DNA from 3 places in the Parazoarcus sp. PS-13 R2A genome. Region 3 is predicted to be linked to each of the others. Evidence: riboswitches for the same ligand, from Rfam matches in the RefSeq annotation. Region 3 holds a riboswitch; each other region holds the start of a gene.

Region 1 (5,976 bases), on a different contig from region 3:
CCACATGCACCAGCGCGTCGGCCTTGAATACCGATTGCAGGTAATGGTAGAAGCCGAGGTACTGGTGCGGCGGCGGGAAGGACATGTTGGCGTGCAGCAACTCTTCGTTCAGCTCCCAGCCGCGCGGAGGTTGCGGCCCGAGAAAGACATTGCCGAAACGCACGCCGGGGATGAGTTGCCGGCCCTCCCACACCATCACCCTGCCGGGCGCAGCGCCCCAGCCGCGAATGCCCTCGATCTGCATTGCGATCAGTGCCTGTGCAAGCTGCTGGCTCGCCTGCCATTGCGGTGCCTCGCCCCTGGCCAGCGCATCGAGGGCGTTGCGATAGGCCACTTCGAGCTGTGCGAGCAGATCGAGCGCACGCGGGCGGCCCTTGTGCCGCAGGCCGTCGAGCGCGTGCTGCAGGTCGCTGACGGTGCTCTCCATGCGCTGCCTGAGCAGGCCGATTCGCGCCAGACGTTCGCTCATCGACTCGACCCCCGCAATCGACGCCGTCTGATCCTGCATCAGTTGCTGCAGTGCGCCGAGGGGGCCATTCACCATCTCAGCCTGAACGCTGGCGGGCAGGGTCTTGAACCACGACTCGTAGTCGGCCGCCGCCAGGGTCTGCACCCGCTTCGACATGTCCTGCAGCGCCTCCCGGTCTTCGGGCAGGTTCACGCCGCTGGCCTGAAGCAGGTCGAGCAGGGCCTTGCCGTCGGCGGGCAGGTCGCCGGTCTTGTAGCCGGCGGCCTTCAGGCTGCGCAGCATGTCGAGCAGGCTCTCGGGCACGTTGAGGTTGTCGGCGCCAATGTTGTGGCGGCCGGGCGGATGGTTGTAATAGACGATGGCGATGCGCTTGTCGGCGTTCTTCTTTTCCTGCAGCCGCAGCCAGTTGTTGAGGCGCCGCGCCTGGCGCTCGATCTCGGGCACCACAGGCTTACTGCGCGAGACCTGCGCGCCGGTCAGCGGGTCGAGCTGGGCGGGTTCGGCCAGTGCCACCACCTGAGGCTGGCTCACGCCCTGCAGTTCGGGCATGGCGAGACGGTAGTGGATCGCGTCGCGCGGAATGCCCTGATCAGACAGCTGCCAGTCGGCCTCGGACCATTCGCTCATGCGCAGCGCCTTGAGAACCGGCACATCGAGCTTTTCCAGTGCCGCGCTCACCGTTTCGCGGCCTTCGCCGCCGCCGATGACGAAATCCTGCACCGCGACGATCGCGCTTGCGCCGCGCTGCTTCGCCGTCAGCGCCGCGATGGTGTCGACCGCGCTCACGCTCGGTGGCCCCCAGGCCGCCAGTACCGACACGCATTGCCAGTCCTGCGCCGCACACAGCTGCTGATGCAGCGCCCATTCGCCTGCCAGATCGCCAGTGTCGTGATCCAGAATCCACAGGGTGCGGCGGTTCAGGTCGATCTGCCGGCCCAGTTCCGCTGCATCCATCCAGCGCACGCCACCCTTGTCATGCAGGGCGGTGCGCACGGCCGGCACAAGGGTGACGGGTTTCTGTCGCACACCGCCACTGGCAACCAGGTCGAGCAGGCTGGCGGCGTTGTCCACCGAACGATTCACCCAGTACGCGCGTGCCTGCAGCCAGTCGGCATGGCGCGGCTGCGCGGCCTTGAGCCGGGACAGCTCATCGGTGCCGCTCAGGGCCGCCTTCTCGCTGACGATCGCTTCGGGGATGTCCTTGGCGAAGATGCTGCCATTGCGGTCGTGCTGCAGCGGCAGCAGGCGCCGGTCGCTGTGCAGCACCATGCGCGTCTGCCCGTGCGGGTAAGGCATGTTCAACAGGCGCTCGACGGGCTCGCCGAACACCGCGATCATCAGCACGGCCTGATGCTCCGCGATCAGGGCCTGCAGCTGCCTGTCGTCCATTTCTGCCAGCTGGCTGACGCTGCGGATGTGGATGACCTGGCCCTTGCGCGCGCTCAGGAGTTCGTGCGCGCCGGCGACCAGCGTGGGTGCGGAGCGGTCCGACACGATGCTCAGCACACTGCGGTCGGCGGCCTGCAGAGGTTGCGCGAACAGCAGCGAGAAAAGGCACAGCATGGCCCCAAGTCCCGGCCAGCGGGAAGGGCGTAACAGTTCAGGCATGAAATGGTGTCCTGCCGCGGCGCGCCCGCTCGCGGCTTGCAATTGATCACGTGAAACAGCCGGGGGGAAGGGGCGGACAGAACAGAAAACGAAACCTGTGTGGCACCCCGCCACTGCCTATTTCTCTCGATTCCAGGCCGGTCTCCGGACTCGCAGATTGCCGAACACCAGGGTTCGACAAAACCCCTTCGCCTTCCCACGCCGCGTTGAACGCGATCTGCGCAGTGGCTGCCGATGCCGGGAGGCACGGCCGAAGGGATGAATCTGCTTACCGTTGCGGGGGCAGTACGGGCATTGCTCGAAGAGCGCACCCGTTTCCCGTTTACCCCGAACGCAATGGATTTGCGTTCAGGCACCTGAAAAACAGGCCGCAAGCTTAACAACTTCGAATGACGAGTCAAGGACAGCGGGATTCTCCTTGAACAGTGCGCGAGCTTCTGCAGCGTCCTCGCTGTGGTGGCACACGGGGAATCTTCATGCGTGTTGAGCATCGTAGTCAGGGTGGGGGCGGCAGGTGCCGCAGCTTGTCCGCATGACGGGGCACGCGCTGGCGGCGCGGCTCAAGCCTTTATCAGGGGAGGTCTGCAGGTACGCACGCATGGAGAAATTCTTGAAACCCGACCCGCAGCACGATGGCCATGCCTTGTTGAGCCTGGTCGATACGGTCATCCGTGAGCTCCAGCCGGGGGCGCTGTTGCGTGCCGGCCTCGACAGCCAGTTCGACCGCGACCTGGGCCTCGACAGTCTGGCGCGGGTCGAGCTCCTCGCGCGTGTCGAACGCAGCTTCGATGTTCGACTTCCGGACGACACGCTGGGGAGGGTGGAAACGCCGCGTCAGCTGCTGGCTGCGCTCGAAGTCGCCGGGCACCGCCCGGTGCCGGCGGCGCGGACCGGCGAGGTGGCGCTGGCGACGCCCGAACAGACTGCAGGCAGTCCGGAGGACGCATCGACGCTGGTCGAGGTGCTGAACTGGCATGTTGCGCGCCACCCCGAACGTATCCACGTCACCTTCTACCGCAGCGAGGACGAAACCGAGACCCTGAGCTACCGACAGCTCGCCGATGCGGCGGCGCGGGTTGCCGGGGCGCTGGCGCAGGCGGGGGTACAGCCCGGGCACGCGGTTGCGCTGATGCTGCCGACCGGGCTGGATTTTCTGTGCAGCTTCTATGGCGTGCTGATGGCCGGCGCGGTGCCGGTGCCGATCTATCCGCCGGCACGCCCTGCACAACTCGAGGATCACCTGCGCCGCCAGGCCGGCATTCTGCGCAACTGTGAAGCGCGGGTGATGATTACCTTCGACCGTGTGCGTCCGCTGGCGCAGATGCTGACCGGGCTGTGCCCGACGCTGTACAAGGTGCTCACGCCCGGCGAGCTCGATGCGGCACCGCTGCTGCGCGTGCCGGCCGGTGCGGATGACCTGGCACTGCTGCAATACACCTCGGGCTCGACCGGCGATCCGAAGGGCGTGATGCTCACCCACGCCAACCTGCTCGCCAACATCCGCGCCTGGGGGCGTGGGGTCGGGCTGAGCTCGACCGATGTTGCGGTGAGCTGGCTGCCGCTCTACCACGACATGGGGCTGATCGGCGCCTGGCTGGGCAGCGTGTATCACGCCTATCCGCTGGTGCTGATGTCGCCGCTGGATTTCCTTGCCCGCCCCGAGCGCTGGCTGTGGGCGATCCATCGTCACCGCGGTACGGTCACCGCGGCCCCGAACTTCGCCTTCGATCTGTGCGTCAAGCGTCTCGCCGGGCAGCCGCTGGACGGGCTCGACCTGTCGTCCTGGCGCTTCGCGGCCAACGGCGCCGAACCGATCAGTCCCGCCACGCTGGAGCGCTTTCGCGAGGCGTTTGGCGCCTACGGATTGCGGCCGGAAGCGCTCGCCCCCGTCTATGGGCTCGCCGAGTGTTCGGTCGGTCTCACCGTATCGCCTCCGGGGCGCGGGGCGCGCATCGATGCGGTCGGGCGCGAAGCCCTGACACGCAATGGAGTTGCCGAAGGCGCGGCAGCCGACGATGCATCGGCGATGCACTTCGTGTCCTGCGGCTCAGCGCTGCCGGAGCACGAACTGCGGATCGTCGACGATGCCGGCAGCGAGCTGCCCGAACGTGTCGTCGGCAGTCTCGAGTTCCGCGGCCCGTCGGCGACGCGAGGCTATTTCCGCAATCCCGATGCCACTGCAGGCCTGTTTCACGATGGCTGGCTGGTGACAGGCGACTACGCGTATCTCGCCGATGGCGAGGTGTACTTCACCGGCCGTGCCAAGGACATGATCATTCGCGGCGGGCGTAATTTCTATCCGTACGACCTCGAGCATGCGATCGGCGAGCTGCCGGGGGTGCGCAAGGGCTGCGTGGCGGTCTTCGGTGCTGCCGACGCCCGGCACGGCGGCGAACAGCTGGTCGTCGTCGCAGAAACCCGTGAGCAGGATGCCGCTGCCCGACAGGCACTTGAGCGCAGGATTGTCGCCGCCGCTGCGGACGAGCTGGGCCTGCCGCCCGATGTGGTGGTGCTCGCGCCGCCGCACGCGGTGCTGAAAACCTCGAGTGGCAAGATCCGGCGCGCAGCGATTCGCGATGCCTGGCTCGATGGCACGCTGGGTGCCGCCGGCCGCGCGGCCTGGCTGCAGGCGACGCGGCTGTTTGTGGCGAGTGTGCCGGGCAGGGTGCGCGGTTTTGCGCGTCATGTCGGCGCCAGGCTCTACGGGACCTGGGTGTGGGTTCTGTTCGCCGTGCTCTCACCGATTGCGGCCGTGGGGATCTTCACATTGCCCCGGCTCGAGCAGCGCTGGGCGGTGGTGCATCAGCTGGCGCGTGTCTTCCGCGTACTGAGTGGCAATCGTCTGCAGGTCGCCGGGCTGGAACATCTGCCCACCGGTCCCTGCGTGCTGGTGGCCAACCATGCAAGCTATGCCGACGGGCTGGTGCTTGCGTCCGTGCTGCCGCACCCCGTCGCCTTCGTCACCAAGGCAGAGTTCAAGAGCAACCGGGTGATGCGTCCGCTGTTCGAGCGCATGGGGGCGCACTTCGTCGAACGATTTGATTCGCGTCGTGGCGTAGCCGATGCGCAGGCGCTGGCGACCGCGGCACGCGCCAACCCGCCGCTGTTCTTCTTTGCCGAAGGCACTTTTACCGCACGCCCCGGGCTGCGGCCGTTTCGCCTCGGTGCGTTTCAGGTTGCGGCGGAAAACCACCTGCCGGTGGTGCCGATCGCCATCACCGGCACCCGCCGGATTCTGCCTGGAGACTCGTGGCGTCCGCGCCCCGGTCCGCTCTGTGTCACCATCTGTCCGCCGGTCGTGCCCGAAGCTTCAGACTGGCATGGCGTGCTCGCGCTGCGGAACGGCGTGCGCCAGCACATCCTCGCGCATTGCGGCGAGCCGGATCTGGCGAGTGCCGCGAGGCCGGGCGCTCAGCCCGGCGCGTAAGCGGGCGTGGCGATTCAGGGGGCGCTCAGGCCTTGCGCACGACGACTGCGTAGCGCCCCTTGTCCCGGCCTGACGTGGGCAGGTTCATGAACTCCGACACAAGCGCTTCGAAGCCGAGCCCGGTGAGCATTTCGAGCACGATCTCCGGCGGGTGCGAGTCGTAATGGAAGGGCTGGCCGAACATGGTGTCGGTGAACGCGGGGTGTTCGGAGCCGCCGCAGGTCAGCATCATGCGTCCGCCCGGCAGGAGCATCGCGGCAAAACGCCTCAGCAGTGATTCATGCATGGTGCGGTCGATATGAAACAGCGCGTCCCAGCACACGATCGCGTGGAAGCGTTCTTCGGTGCTGAAGGATTCGATCCGGGCGTGGATCCATGTGGCCTGCGGAAAGCGTTCGCGGGCCAGTGCCAGAAGCGCTTCGGACTGATCGATGCCTGTGAGCGCATGGCCTGCGGCAAGAATGTATTCCGC
Region 2 (5,976 bases), on a different contig from region 3:
GCAAGAGGCGATCGGCCAGGGTTTCTACGATGGGCATGCTCTCGCACATTGCGTCGAGCACACGAAACCACCATGCCCGCACGTGTGCGCCGAGCTTTCCGAGCCCTTTGCGCTGCAGGGCAAGGTGGGCGAACTCATGCGCCATGACCGCCGCAAGCTGCGAGCGCGAAACGCTATGCACCAGCGGCAGCCCCAGCAGGAGGTGAGACTCAATGCGGCCCACGCAGCCCCAGCGCGCACGCTGCAGCACTGTCGCGTTCGGGTCGCGGGTGATCCACACACGATCAATTGGATCGGCACCAAGATGGCTGCCGATATCGTCCATCAGGCAGTAAAACTCGGGGGCCGCATCAGGCGGCAGGAGAATGCCCTCGGGCTCGGGGGCAGGCACGTAGAAGATCGTCGTCAGGCGAGCGCACAGATACGCGGCACACACCGCCGCCAGACTCGACGCCACCGTGGCCAGTGGATCCCCCTCGTTAAGGGTCTGCCAGCTGTGCATCAGCGCAAGCACCACAGCGCAGAAGGCAAGCATCATCAGCGCCCCCACTGCCGACAGCCCCGCAAACGCGATCAGCCCGAGCCGACGCGCAAGGCGTGGTCGCAAATCGAACAGGCGGGAACGAGGCACGTACATGGGGGCACACTCCGGCGACAGCCGTTAGGCGGGCTTGAATATACACGTTGTCAGCAGGGGGAGATATTCAACGAAAGGCTTAGGAAGCCTCATGCAAAGGGAGGAAACCCTCTGATTTCAGTGAATTCTCGCTTTCCGCGCCTGAACAATCTATAGTGAGCGGCTGTTGCGTGCCCGACCAATCGGCCGCAGCACTTTCCAACGACCATTTCAGGTCACGAATCCCGCCCGCCTCGATTGGTGTCGTACGCCCTGCGCACGACAGGCCGTCGCTGGAGCATTTTCTCGCATGAACACAGAATCAAACTTCGCCAGTCTCGGACTGGCAGAACCCTTGCTGCGCGCCATTTCGGAAGCCGGCTACACCACGCCGACGCCGATCCAGGCCCAGGCCATTCCGCAGGTGCTCGCCGGTGGCGACCTGCTCGCCGCAGCGCAGACCGGCACCGGCAAGACCGCCGGCTTCACCCTTCCGGTGCTGCATCTGCTGTCGCAGACGCATGTACATCCGCACCCCAACGGCCGCCCGCGCTGCCTCATTCTCACGCCCACCCGCGAACTGGCTGCCCAGGTCGAGGAATCGGTCAAGACATACGGCAAGCACCTGCCGCTGACCTCGATGGTGATGTTCGGCGGAGTCAACATCAATCCGCAGATTTCAGCCCTCAAGAAACGGGTCGACATCCTGGTGGCCACGCCCGGCCGCCTGCTCGATCACGTCAATCAGCGCACGCTGGACCTGTCCGGCGTCGAGATTTTGATCCTGGATGAAGCCGACCGCATGCTCGACATGGGCTTCATCCGCGACATCCGCAAGGTGCTCGCACTGCTGCCGAAGAAGCGCCAGAACCTGCTGTTCTCGGCCACCTTCTCCGACGAGATTCGTGAGCTGGCCAACGGCCTGCTGCACAAGCCCGGCTGCGTCGAAGTTGCTGCGCGCAACACCACCGCCGAGCGCGTCGAGCAGGCTGCCTACATGATCGGGCAGAAGCAGAAGCGCGAACTGCTGGCGTGGCTGATCAAGGAGCGCCAGTGGTTCCAGGCGCTCGTGTTCACCCGCACCAAACACGGCGCCAACAAGCTGGCCGAATACCTGACCAAGCACGGCATCGAGTCATCGGCAATTCACGGTAACAAGAGCCAGGCTGCACGTACCCGTGCGCTGGCACAGTTCAAGGACGGATCGCTGCCGGTCCTGGTTGCCACCGATATCGCCGCTCGCGGCCTCGACATCGACCAGCTGCCCCAGGTGGTGAACTTCGAACTGCCGAACGTGCCTGAAGACTACGTGCACCGCATCGGCCGCACCGGCCGTGCCGGCGCTGCCGGCCACGCGATTTCGCTGGTCGACCGCGAAGAGCTCAAGCTGCTGACCGCAATCGAACGCCTGATGCACCGCAAGGTCGACCGTGCCACGGCCGAAGGCTTCGTGCCCAGCGCCACGGCAGAGCAGTCTCATGACGAAGATCAGCGCCGCGATCCGATGCAGCGCCGCGGTGGCGGTGGCGGTCGTAACAACAACGAACAGCGCAGAAGCAGCGCGCCCGCCGGACGCAGCGATCGTCCCGGCGGCCGTGGTCCCGCAAACGGTGGCCAGCCCGGCAGCCGTGGCCCGCAGCGCGCCCGCCCCGAGGCGGACGGCAATCGTGCCCGTCCCGCGCCGCGCCAGGCCGGTGAAGTGGACGGCAATCGCGCCGCCCCCAGTCGCGCCGAACCCAACGGCAACCATGCGGGCAACCGTGGCCGCAGTGAAGTGAATGGCAATCGCGCGCCGCAGCCGTCCGACCGCCGCAATACCGCACCGCGCGCAGCGCTGTTCTCCGCCAGAACGGGGAACGGCAATCGCTGATCATTGATCCGCGCTGCACGACACGTGAAGAAGGCCACCGCAAGGTGGCCTTCTTTTTTTGGCACGAGAGTATTCAATCAGCCGAAGATGGCCACACGTTCTCGGACAATACGTCCTCGATCGGCATGCGCTCGGCCCATTTCTCGATCTCCAGCATCGGCTTCGGGTAAAAGGCCTCGACGTGGCCGATACACAGCACCGCAACCGGGCAGGCGCCTTCGGGCATGGACAGCAGCGTCGCAAGCTTGTCCGGATCGAAGATCGACACCCAGCCCATGCCAAGCCCCTCTGCGCGCGCCGCCAGCCACATGTTCTGAATCGCACAGGCCACCGAGGCCAGGTCCATTTCGGGCAAGGTCCGGCGCCCGAACACATGCTTCTCGCGCCCTTCGGCAAGGGCGACCACCAGCACCTCGCCGGCGTCGAGCACGCCTTCGACCTTGAGCTTCATGAAGTCTTCCGCACGCTCGCCAAGCGCCTCGGCAGTGGCAATCCGCTCTTCCTCCACCAGCGCGTGCATGCGCTCGCGCAAGGCGGGGTCGGTGATGCGGATGAAGCGCCAGGGCTGCATGTAACCGACACTCGGTGCATGGTGGGCAGCCCACAGCAGTCGCCGCAGGACCTCAGGATCGACTGCATCCGGCAGGAAGTGGCGCATGTCACGACGTTCGGCGATCACGCGATAAACGGCAGCGATCTCCGCGCTAGAGAAGGCGAGCGAAGCAGTGTTTGAAGGCATGAAATCAGGACTCCGGCAAGCAGGGCTGCAGTGTAGCGCACCGGTGGCCACACACCTTCCTTCCACCCGCTTGCCGTAAGGACAGCTTGCAAATACCCATGAACCTCGACTAAGCTCCGCCCCACATTCGATCCGGGTGCCTTGTCATAAAGTCTTATGACGGGTGAAACGGGAAGTCCGGTGACGCTGATCGCACATGCGCTCAGCCACTCCGGCGCAGCCCCCGCTGCTGTAAGCCTGACGAATCCGCTGCAACACAGATGACCACTGGGTTTCTTCCCGGGAAGGTCGGCGGATGAGGAAGATGGTGAGCCAGAAGACCGGCCCGATCGAGATGAAAGAGATGTGAATCCCGGGGTGAGGGTTCGATCCGACTGCTTGGTCGCGGCCGTATTTTCTTCGTGCGCCTCCATGCCAGCCGCATTCGATATTCGTTTTGCGTAGCCGTTCGCACGTTCATGGACTGCCCATGCGCGCTTTCGCCTGCCTCCCCGGCTTCAGGTCGCCAGCCAAGCACACGAGGGGAGTTCTTCATGCATATCGAACCGGGTTACGTTTCCACCGCCAAAATCGCTGCCGCCAACATCGCAGCCACCGGACTGCTTGCCAGTCACGCCCTGCCGCTGCTGCGGCAACCGCAACTGATCCTGCGCTCGCTGCTCGCCGCGCTGTTCTTTTCGGTGTTCATGCAGAGCTTTCACCTTGCCGTCGGTCCGTCCGAACTGCATTTCCTCGGCGCGATGCCGATGTACCTGATCCTCGGATTCGTGCCCACGCTGCTTGGTTTCGGCATCGGTCTGGCCTTGCAGGGGCTGTTCTTCGAACCCACCGATCTTGTCCATCTCGGTATCAACACCCTGTCGCTCGCGGTGCCACTGATGCTGGTGCACCACACCGTCGGCAAGCGCTTCGACAGCCTCAGGCTGCGCAACATCATGAAGCTCGACGCCGTGTTCTACGCCGGCGTGACGTCGATGGTCGGATTCTGGCTCACCATTGGCGAAGTGGCCACGCCGCTTGCCGACTGGGCTGCCTTCGCGATTGCCTATGCTCCGCTGGTCGTTCTCGAACCGCTGATCACCTTCAGCCTGATCCGCCTGCTGCAGCCCTATGCCGCCAGCCCGGCGATGAAGCTGTGCACCACCCTGCGGGCAGGCTGAGCACATGGGCGTCATCTGGTTCGTCGGCGCCGGCCCCGGCGACCCCGACCTGATCACGGTCAAGGGTCGCGGGCTGCTCGAAGAGGCGGGCGCAATCCTTTTTGCCGGGTCGCTGGTCGACCAGGCTGCCACGCGCTTTGCCCCACCGGGTTGCGAGATTCGCGACTCCAAGGACATGACGCTGGAGGAGATGAGCGCATGGCTGCTCGACGCCTGCGCCCGTCATGCAACGGTGGTGCGCCTGCAGACCGGCGACCCCGGGCTGTATGGGGCGCTGGCGGAGATGACCCGCCCGCTCGACGCCGCCGGCGTGCAGTGGAAGGTCGTGCCGGGCGTATCTTCGGCGATGGCCGCCGCGGCTGCGGCAGGCGAAACCCTGACCCTGCCTGAAGTCACGCAAACCGTAATTCTCACCCGCGTTGCCGGGCGCACGCCGATGCCTGCGGGCGAAGAGCTCGAGGCGCTGGCAGCGCACCGCAGCACCTTGTGCATCTTTCTGTCGATCACGCTGCTGCATGAGGTCCAGCGTGCGTTGCGCAGTGCCGGATGGTCCGAGGACGCACCCATCGTTGTGGTGCAGAAGGCCAGCTGGCCCGGCGCCGAGAAGATCGTGCGCGGCACGCTCGCCGACATCAAGCGTCGCTGCCAGGACGAGAAGATCGCCTCGCAGGCCATGATCATCGCCAGCCCCGCGCTGGGCGCGCGCGACTGGGCCGGTATCGCCCGCTCCAAACTCTACGACCCCGGTTTTTCACACCGTTTCCGCAAGGCCACCCTGATGCAGGACGACGGCACGGAAAGCGCAACCACCGAGATTCCGTCATGAACGATCACACCATCCTCCTCGTCGGCCATGGTTCGCGCAATCGCGAAGGCAACCGCGAGATCCTGCAGTTCGCCACCCAGTGGCAGGCGCGCCACCCGGGCTGGCGCATCGAAGCCTGCTTCATCGAACATGCGGAAGTCCTGCTCGACGAGGGCCTGGACCGCGCCGCCCGGAACGCACGCCGGGTCACCGTCGTACCCTTCATTCTCAACGCAGCGGGCCATGTGAAGATGGAACTGCCGGCGGCAGTATCGCGTGCCCGCGCCCGCCATTCTGAGGTGGACTTCGTGTGCACCCGCCACCTGGGCATGGGCCGCGAGATGCTCGCCGTGCTCAAGGGCCAGCTCGACCGCCTGCTGCACCAGCTCGCCACCCCGGACCCGCGCACCACCGGCGTCATCCTGCTTGGCCGCGGCTCGTCCGATGCCGGTGCCAATGGCGAGCTTGCCCGCATGACGCGCTGGGTGTTCGAAGACTACGACCACGATCTGGTCGACCTCGCCTTCACCAGCATCACCTGGCCGCGGCTCGAAACCGTGGTTCAGCGCCAGATCCGCCTTGGCATGATGCAGATCTGCATCGTGCCGGTGTATCTCTTCAGCGGCGTGCTGATGGACCGCATCAAGGCCCAGACCGAACGCCTGCAAGCCCAGTTTCCGCACATTGCCTTTGCCCTCGGCACCCATTTCGGCTTCGACAAGGGCATCTTCGACCTGCTCGACAGCCGCATCGGCGAGTCGGGCGCCGCAGAAGGCGGCCTGCTCG
Region 3 (5,976 bases):
ACGGGCAGATTCGCCGCCCGGCGCGCGAAAACCGAGCGGATCGTCCGCCCAGGCGTCGATGGCGGTGCCGAGTTCGTCGAAACGGCGCCCCTCCCATTCGCCGAAGCTCATTTCCTGCAGGCGGGCGTCGATCTGCGGTGAGCCGAGTGCCTCGGCGAGCAGGCGGGCGCGACTGAGCGGACTGGCGTGCAGTGCGAAGCGCTTGGGCAGGAGCGGGCGCAGCCGGGCTGCGACATCGACGGCGGATTCGGCCAGCCCGACGTCGGTCTGGCCGTAGCACACGCCGGGTGCGACGTCGGGCCGGGGGTGGCGGATCAGATGAAGTTCCATGCGCTCAGGATGCCAAGGTAGCAGGCAAGCTCGGTGACTTGCTGGGTGGCGCCGAGGAGGTCGCCGGTGTAACCGCCGAGCCGGCGCACGAACATGCGTGCGGCCCACAGGGTGACGAGCGTCACCGCAGCCACGGCGCACAAGGCCTCTAGCGGGCCAAGGAGTATCAGCGGAAGCAGGCCGAAGCCGGCTGCGATCAGGAGTTCCGCACCGTTCATGCGGCGGGCAAGCGGCTTCGACTTCGCGCTCTCGTCCTCGCGCACGTAGGGCAGGCGGTGGATCAGGCTGGTCGCGCACAGGCGCGACAGCGGGTGTGCGACCAGCATGGCTGCAGCGACACCTGACAAGCCGTGGGCGCCGAGCTCGAACAGGGCGGCAGCCTTGGCGAGCAGCATCAGTACCATGCCGACGGTGCCGTAACTGCCGATGCGCGAATCCTTCATGATCGTCAGTACCTGAGCCTTCTCCCAGCCGCCGCCGAGGCCATCGCAGGTGTCGGCCCAGCCGTCCTCGTGGAAGGCGCCGGTGGCACGAACCGTGACCGCCATCGACAGAATCACGGCGAGCGCGGGCGGGAGTGCCAGGGTGAAGATCAGATAGCTGCCTGCCCCGATCATGCCCACGACCCAGCCCACCAGCGGGAAGTAGCGTGCAGCATGATTCAGGCGCTCGGTGGACCACGGCACCCAGGCCGGGACCGGCAGGCGCGTGAAGAAGCCGAGTGCGGTGAAGAAGAGTTCGAGCTGGTAGCGCATCAACGGGGGTCAGTCCTGCGCGCTGACGCCGGCCGACTCGAAGCTCGCCATTTCGTCGAGGAAGTTCACTGCCGCCTGCACCAGCGGGTAGGCCAGCGCAGCGCCAGTACCCTCGCCGAGGCGCAGATCGAGTTCCATCAGCGGCTCGACGCCGAGGTGCTCAAGTTGCAGCGTGTGCCCAGGTTCCTTCGAACGGTGCGCGAACACGCAGTAGGGCAGGACTGCCGGCGCAACCGCATGGGCCACGAGCAGCGCCGAGGTCACGATGAAGCCGTCGATCAGCAGCACCATGCGCTTCTCGGCCGCGCCAAGCATCGCTCCGACCATCATCGCGATCTCGAAACCGCCGTATTGCACCAGGGCGACCAGCGGGTCGCGCTGGCGGCCACCGCGCGTGAGTGCCTGCTTGAGCAGTGCCTGCTTGCGCGCAAGTCCTGCGTCGTCGAGTCCGGTGCCGCGGCCGGTCACCGTGGCGAGCTCGCCGCCGGCAACAAGACAGTGGGTCAGCAGCGACGCAGCGGCGGTATTGCCGATGCCCATCTCGCCAAAACCCACGCAGTTGCAGCCGTTTGCGGCCAGCGCGTGGGCGAGCTCACGGCCTTTGACCAGGGCGGCTTCGCACTGTGCAGCGGACATCGCCGGGCGCTCGATGAAGTTGTCGGTGCCGGGCGCGATCTTGGCGTCGATCAGTCCGGGACGCTTGCCGAAGTCGTGATTCACGCCGGCGTCGATCACGGTCAGTCCGAGCCCCATCTGCCGGCTGAAGACGTTGATCGCGGCGCCGCCGGCGAGGAAGTTTTCCACCATCTGCCAGGTCACGTCCTGCGGGTAGGCCGAAACGCCTGCGCGCGCCGCGCCGTGATCGCCGGCAAACACCATGATGTGCGGCTGGTTCAGAACGGGGGCCTCGGTCTGCTGTACGAGGCCGATCTGCAGGGCGAGCGCTTCAAGGCGCCCGAGTGCGCCCAGCGGCTTGGTCTTGGTGTCGATGCATTGCTGCAGCCGGGGGGCGATCGTCTGATCCGGCGCGCTGATGGTGAAGTTCATTGGTGATATCGCAACAGGGTGTGGATGAGCGCGGCGGATGTTAGCACGCTGTTTCAGCCACCCTTCAGCACCAGCGGCAAGCCGGCGGCAACGAAGACGACGCGCTGGCAGCGCTCGGCAACGGCCTGATTGAGCCGTCCGGCTTCGTCGCGGAACAGGCGCCCGAGCGGATGTTCCGGCACCAGACCGAGCCCGACCTCGTTGGCGACCAGCACGATGGTGCCGGGAAGTTCGGGCAGGGTGGCGAGCAGCGCGTCGCGTTCGCGGCTGAACAGGGGCAGGGTGTCTGCACTGTGCGCAGAGACCAGCGTGTCCGCTTCCATGAGCAGGTTCGACAGCCACAGCGTGAGGCAGTCGACGATGATGCAGCGGCCCGGGGCGGCCTCCTGCTTCAGGGTTTCGGCGAGCCGGACGGGCGCTTCGACGGTGTGGAAGTGCGGCGGGCGGTCGAGCTGGTGGCGGCGGATGCGTGCGGCCATCTCCTCGTCTCCGGCTTCCGCCGTGGCAATCACGGTGACCGGCAGGCCGCTGTCGAGGGCGCGTTGTTCGGCGTGGCGGCTTTTTCCGGAGCGGGCGCCGCCAAGAATGAGTTCGCAGGTCATTGGAATGCTTCGCTTTTTGCAGTGCACTAGATAGCCGGACACGGTATCATCCGCCCCCTCTGCCCTGAAAGGGGCAACGCGTTCGTGGTGCCCGACGGCGACTCTCGCCACAGGGTTAAACGGGAAACAGGTGCGCACGCCGCAAGCGTGCAATGCCTGTGCTGCCCCCGCAACGGTAAGTGAGTGCAAGACGCCTCGAGAAGCCACTGGGTCATGCCCGGGAAGGCGATGCGTCGGGTCAGGAGGATCTTGCTCCAGACAGCTCATGAGCCCGGATACCGGCCCGAATGCGAAATGGCGGATGTGCTGCGGGGTGGCAGCGACGGGTGCGGCATTTTCGGCTCTCTTCGGTTCTCTCCCGGCATGTCCTTGTGCGAATCAGTCACGGTATGCGGGGACGCGGGCCGTGGCGAAGGGAGTCATTACAATGAAAATCCAGCTTTCCATTCTCGCGTCGGCGTGCGCACTCGTTTACCCCGTACTCGGCCAGGCGCAGACCGTGCATGGCGATTCCGAACTCGATCAGGTCGTTGTCACGGCCACCCGGCAAGCGGTCATTGCCTCAGAGGCACTCGCGACTGTCGAAGTGATCAGTCGCGAGGACATCGCTGCAGCGGGTAATTCAAGCCTCGTCGAGTTGCTCTCCGCGCGATCCGGCATTCAGGTCGTGAGCAACGGCGGTGCCGGCGCGAGCAGCAGCATCTACATTCGCGGTGCCAACTCGGGTCACACCCTGGTGCTGATCGACGGCATGCGAATCGGTTCTGCGACCAATGGCTCCCCCTCGCTGGAAACGATTCCCCTGGCGCTGATCGATCGTGTCGAGATCCTGCGCGGGCCGGCGAGTGCGCTGTACGGTTCGGACGCAATCGGCGGCGTGATCCAGATCTTCACCCGCAAGGGCAAGGAAGGATTTCAGCCGTCGGTTCGTGTCGGCTTCGGCACCGAGAACAGCCGTTCTCTTGAGGCTGCGGTCGCAGGCGGTGTGGATCGCCTGCGTTACAGCCTGGTCGTCGGCGAGGACCGCACCGACGGCATCAATGCCCGGCCCACCTCTTATGCAGGCAGGGATCAGGACGACGATGGTTTCCGTAACAACTACGTCAATGGATCGCTGACGGTGGGCTTTCGTGAGCGCGACGAGATCGGCCTGTCCGTGTTTCATACCGATGGCCGCAGCTGGTACGACGCCGGCAAGGCCTACGACTCGTACCTGGACAAGCAGACCGATACCGCGAGCGTCTACATGCGCAATCAGATCACTGGCGACTGGGCCAGTACGGTCAGGGTTGGCTACAGCGCGGACACCTCGCATGACCACTCCACCGCGACCTCAACATCCGAGTTCGATACGGCGCAAACGCAGTTCACCTGGCAGAACGATGTCGCGCTGGCCGGCGGGTCGCTGCTGGCCGCATACGAGTACCTCGAGCAGAACGTGAGCACGACCACCGCGTATGCCAAGACGCAGCGCAACACCAATTCGCTGGTGCTCGGCTGGGGCGGCCAGTTCGGCAAGCACAACGTCCAGTTCAATGTCCGCCACGACGATGACTCGCAATTCGGCGGAGAAACCACCGGATCGGCGGCATACGGCTATCAGTTCCTGCCTGAGTGGCGTGTGCATGGCAGTATCGGCACCGCGTTCAAGGCGCCGACCTTCAACGATCTCTACTATCCGCTGGCTTGTTTCGGCTCTTACGGCTGTTTTGGCGGAAACGCCGACCTCAAGCCGGAAGAGGCGCTCAATCGCGAGTTCGGACTGGTCTGGGAGCGTGGCGCGACCTCCGTGCGCGCGACCTATTTCAACAACCGGGTGAAGAACCTGATCGACTGGAGCTCCGGCATCGCGGACAACGTCGCCACCGCAACGCTGGAAGGCGTGGAACTGGGACTGACGACGATGGTGTACGGCTACCGTCTGCGTGCAAACGTGGACTTTCTTGAGGCCAAGGACAAGGATAGCGGCAATTACCTTGGGCGTCGGGCCAAGGAAAGCGCGTCGCTGGCCATCGATCGCAGCACGGGCGCCTGGACCTGGGGGATGGAGCTGACCGGGCAGGGGCGGCGCTTCGACACAACGGCGAGCAACACGTCGGCAAAACGGCTGGCCGGATATTCCTTGCTCAACGCATACGTTCACTATGCGCTGGCGCCTGACTGGAGTGTGGAGCTGCGTGCAAACAACATCCTCGACAGGGACTACGAACTGGCTCAGGGCTACGGCACGAAGGGCGCGAATGCCTTCGTTGCGCTGCGCTACGCACTGCACTGACAGCCGATGGAGGCCGTGGCATTGCGCAAGGGCGGGGACTGCCTGATGACTGGCAGGCGTCGCCGCCCGCTCGTCGTCGCGCTGCTGCTGGTGCTGGTCGCGGCGCTGACCATGGGGTGGGCGCTGATCGCGGGCAGTTTGCCAATCGCGCCCGCCGAGGTCCTTGCTGCCCTGGGCGGTGCCGACGGCATGTCAGCCAGCGTCGTGCGCGAACTTCGCCTGCCGCGTGCGGTGGCGACCTTTGTGTGTGGCGGCCTGCTCGCGCTGGCGGGGGCGCTGATGCAGGTCTTGCTGCGTAATCCGCTGGCTGATCCCTACATCCTCGGCATTTCCGGTGGCGCGGCGGTTGGTGCGCTGACCGGGATTTCGCTGGGGGCGGCGTCAATCTGGATCGATGGCGGCGCGTTTGCCGGCGCCCTGATTGCCATGCTGCTGGTGTTCGGACTTGCACACGGCGACGGCAGCTGGACGCAGACGCGCCTGCTGCTGACCGGTGTGATCGTGGCCGCGGGCTGTGGCGCGGCGGTGACGCTGATGCTGGCGCTGGCGCCGGACACACGGGTGCAGTCGATGCTGTTCTGGTTGATGGGCGATGCCAGTGGCGCGTCCAACCCGTGGCCGGCACTGGGCGTGCTGCTGATCGGCCTGCTCGCGGTGCTGCCGTTTGCGCGTGATCTCAACGTGCTCGCGCGAGGCGAGATGACCGCACATGCGCTCGGCGTGAGCGTCAAACGCCTGCGCCTCGGGCTGTACGTGCTGGCTTCGCTGCTGACCGCGGTGGCGGTGACGCAGGTGGGCTCGGTGGGTTTCGTCGGGCTGATCGTGCCGCATCTGGTGCGGCTCGCGCTGGGCAACGACCAGCGCGTGCTGTTGCCGACCGCAGCCGTGGCGGGCGGCATTCTGCTGACCGTGGCCGATACGCTGGCACGCACGGTGATGGCGCCGCAGCAACTGCCGGTGGGCGTGC

The links. Region 3 has a riboswitch for cobalamin ahead of AC22G6_RS01125 (TonB-dependent receptor domain-containing protein). Riboswitches for the same ligand answer to the same signal wherever they lie in the genome.
Region 1: it holds a riboswitch for cobalamin, as region 3 does, so the genes downstream of both, AC22G6_RS09215 (cobaltochelatase subunit CobN) here and AC22G6_RS01125 (TonB-dependent receptor domain-containing protein) in region 3, are expected to answer to the same signal.
Region 2: it holds a riboswitch for cobalamin, as region 3 does, so the genes downstream of both, AC22G6_RS16440 (energy-coupling factor ABC transporter permease) here and AC22G6_RS01125 (TonB-dependent receptor domain-containing protein) in region 3, are expected to answer to the same signal.

Annotation. Positions count from the first base shown of each region.
Region 1 covers NZ_JBYEXN010000008.1:17,799-23,774, reverse strand. Annotated here, with positions in the region: gene AC22G6_RS09215 (cobaltochelatase subunit CobN) at 1-2,077, opposite strand, end outside; cobalamin riboswitch at 2,196-2,452, opposite strand; gene AC22G6_RS09210 (AMP-binding protein) at 2,688-5,504, shown strand; gene AC22G6_RS09205 (class I SAM-dependent methyltransferase) at 5,530-5,976, opposite strand, start outside.
Region 2 covers NZ_JBYEXN010000019.1:22,810-28,785, forward strand. Annotated here, with positions in the region: gene AC22G6_RS16425 (M48 family metallopeptidase) at 1-637, opposite strand, end outside; gene AC22G6_RS16430 (DEAD/DEAH box helicase) at 927-2,486, shown strand; gene bluB (5,6-dimethylbenzimidazole synthase) at 2,560-3,225, opposite strand; cobalamin riboswitch at 3,343-3,568, shown strand; gene AC22G6_RS16440 (energy-coupling factor ABC transporter permease) at 3,759-4,385, shown strand; gene cobM (precorrin-4 C(11)-methyltransferase) at 4,390-5,211, shown strand; gene AC22G6_RS16450 (sirohydrochlorin chelatase) at 5,208-5,976, shown strand, end outside.
Region 3 covers NZ_JBYEXN010000001.1:233,668-239,643, forward strand. Annotated here, with positions in the region: gene cobC (alpha-ribazole phosphatase family protein) at 1-330, opposite strand, end outside; gene AC22G6_RS01110 (adenosylcobinamide-GDP ribazoletransferase) at 315-1,085, opposite strand; gene cobT (nicotinate-nucleotide--dimethylbenzimidazole phosphoribosyltransferase) at 1,095-2,132, opposite strand; gene cobU (bifunctional adenosylcobinamide kinase/adenosylcobinamide-phosphate guanylyltransferase) at 2,186-2,734, opposite strand; cobalamin riboswitch at 2,803-3,034, shown strand; gene AC22G6_RS01125 (TonB-dependent receptor domain-containing protein) at 3,162-5,009, shown strand; gene AC22G6_RS01130 (FecCD family ABC transporter permease) at 5,055-5,976, shown strand, end outside.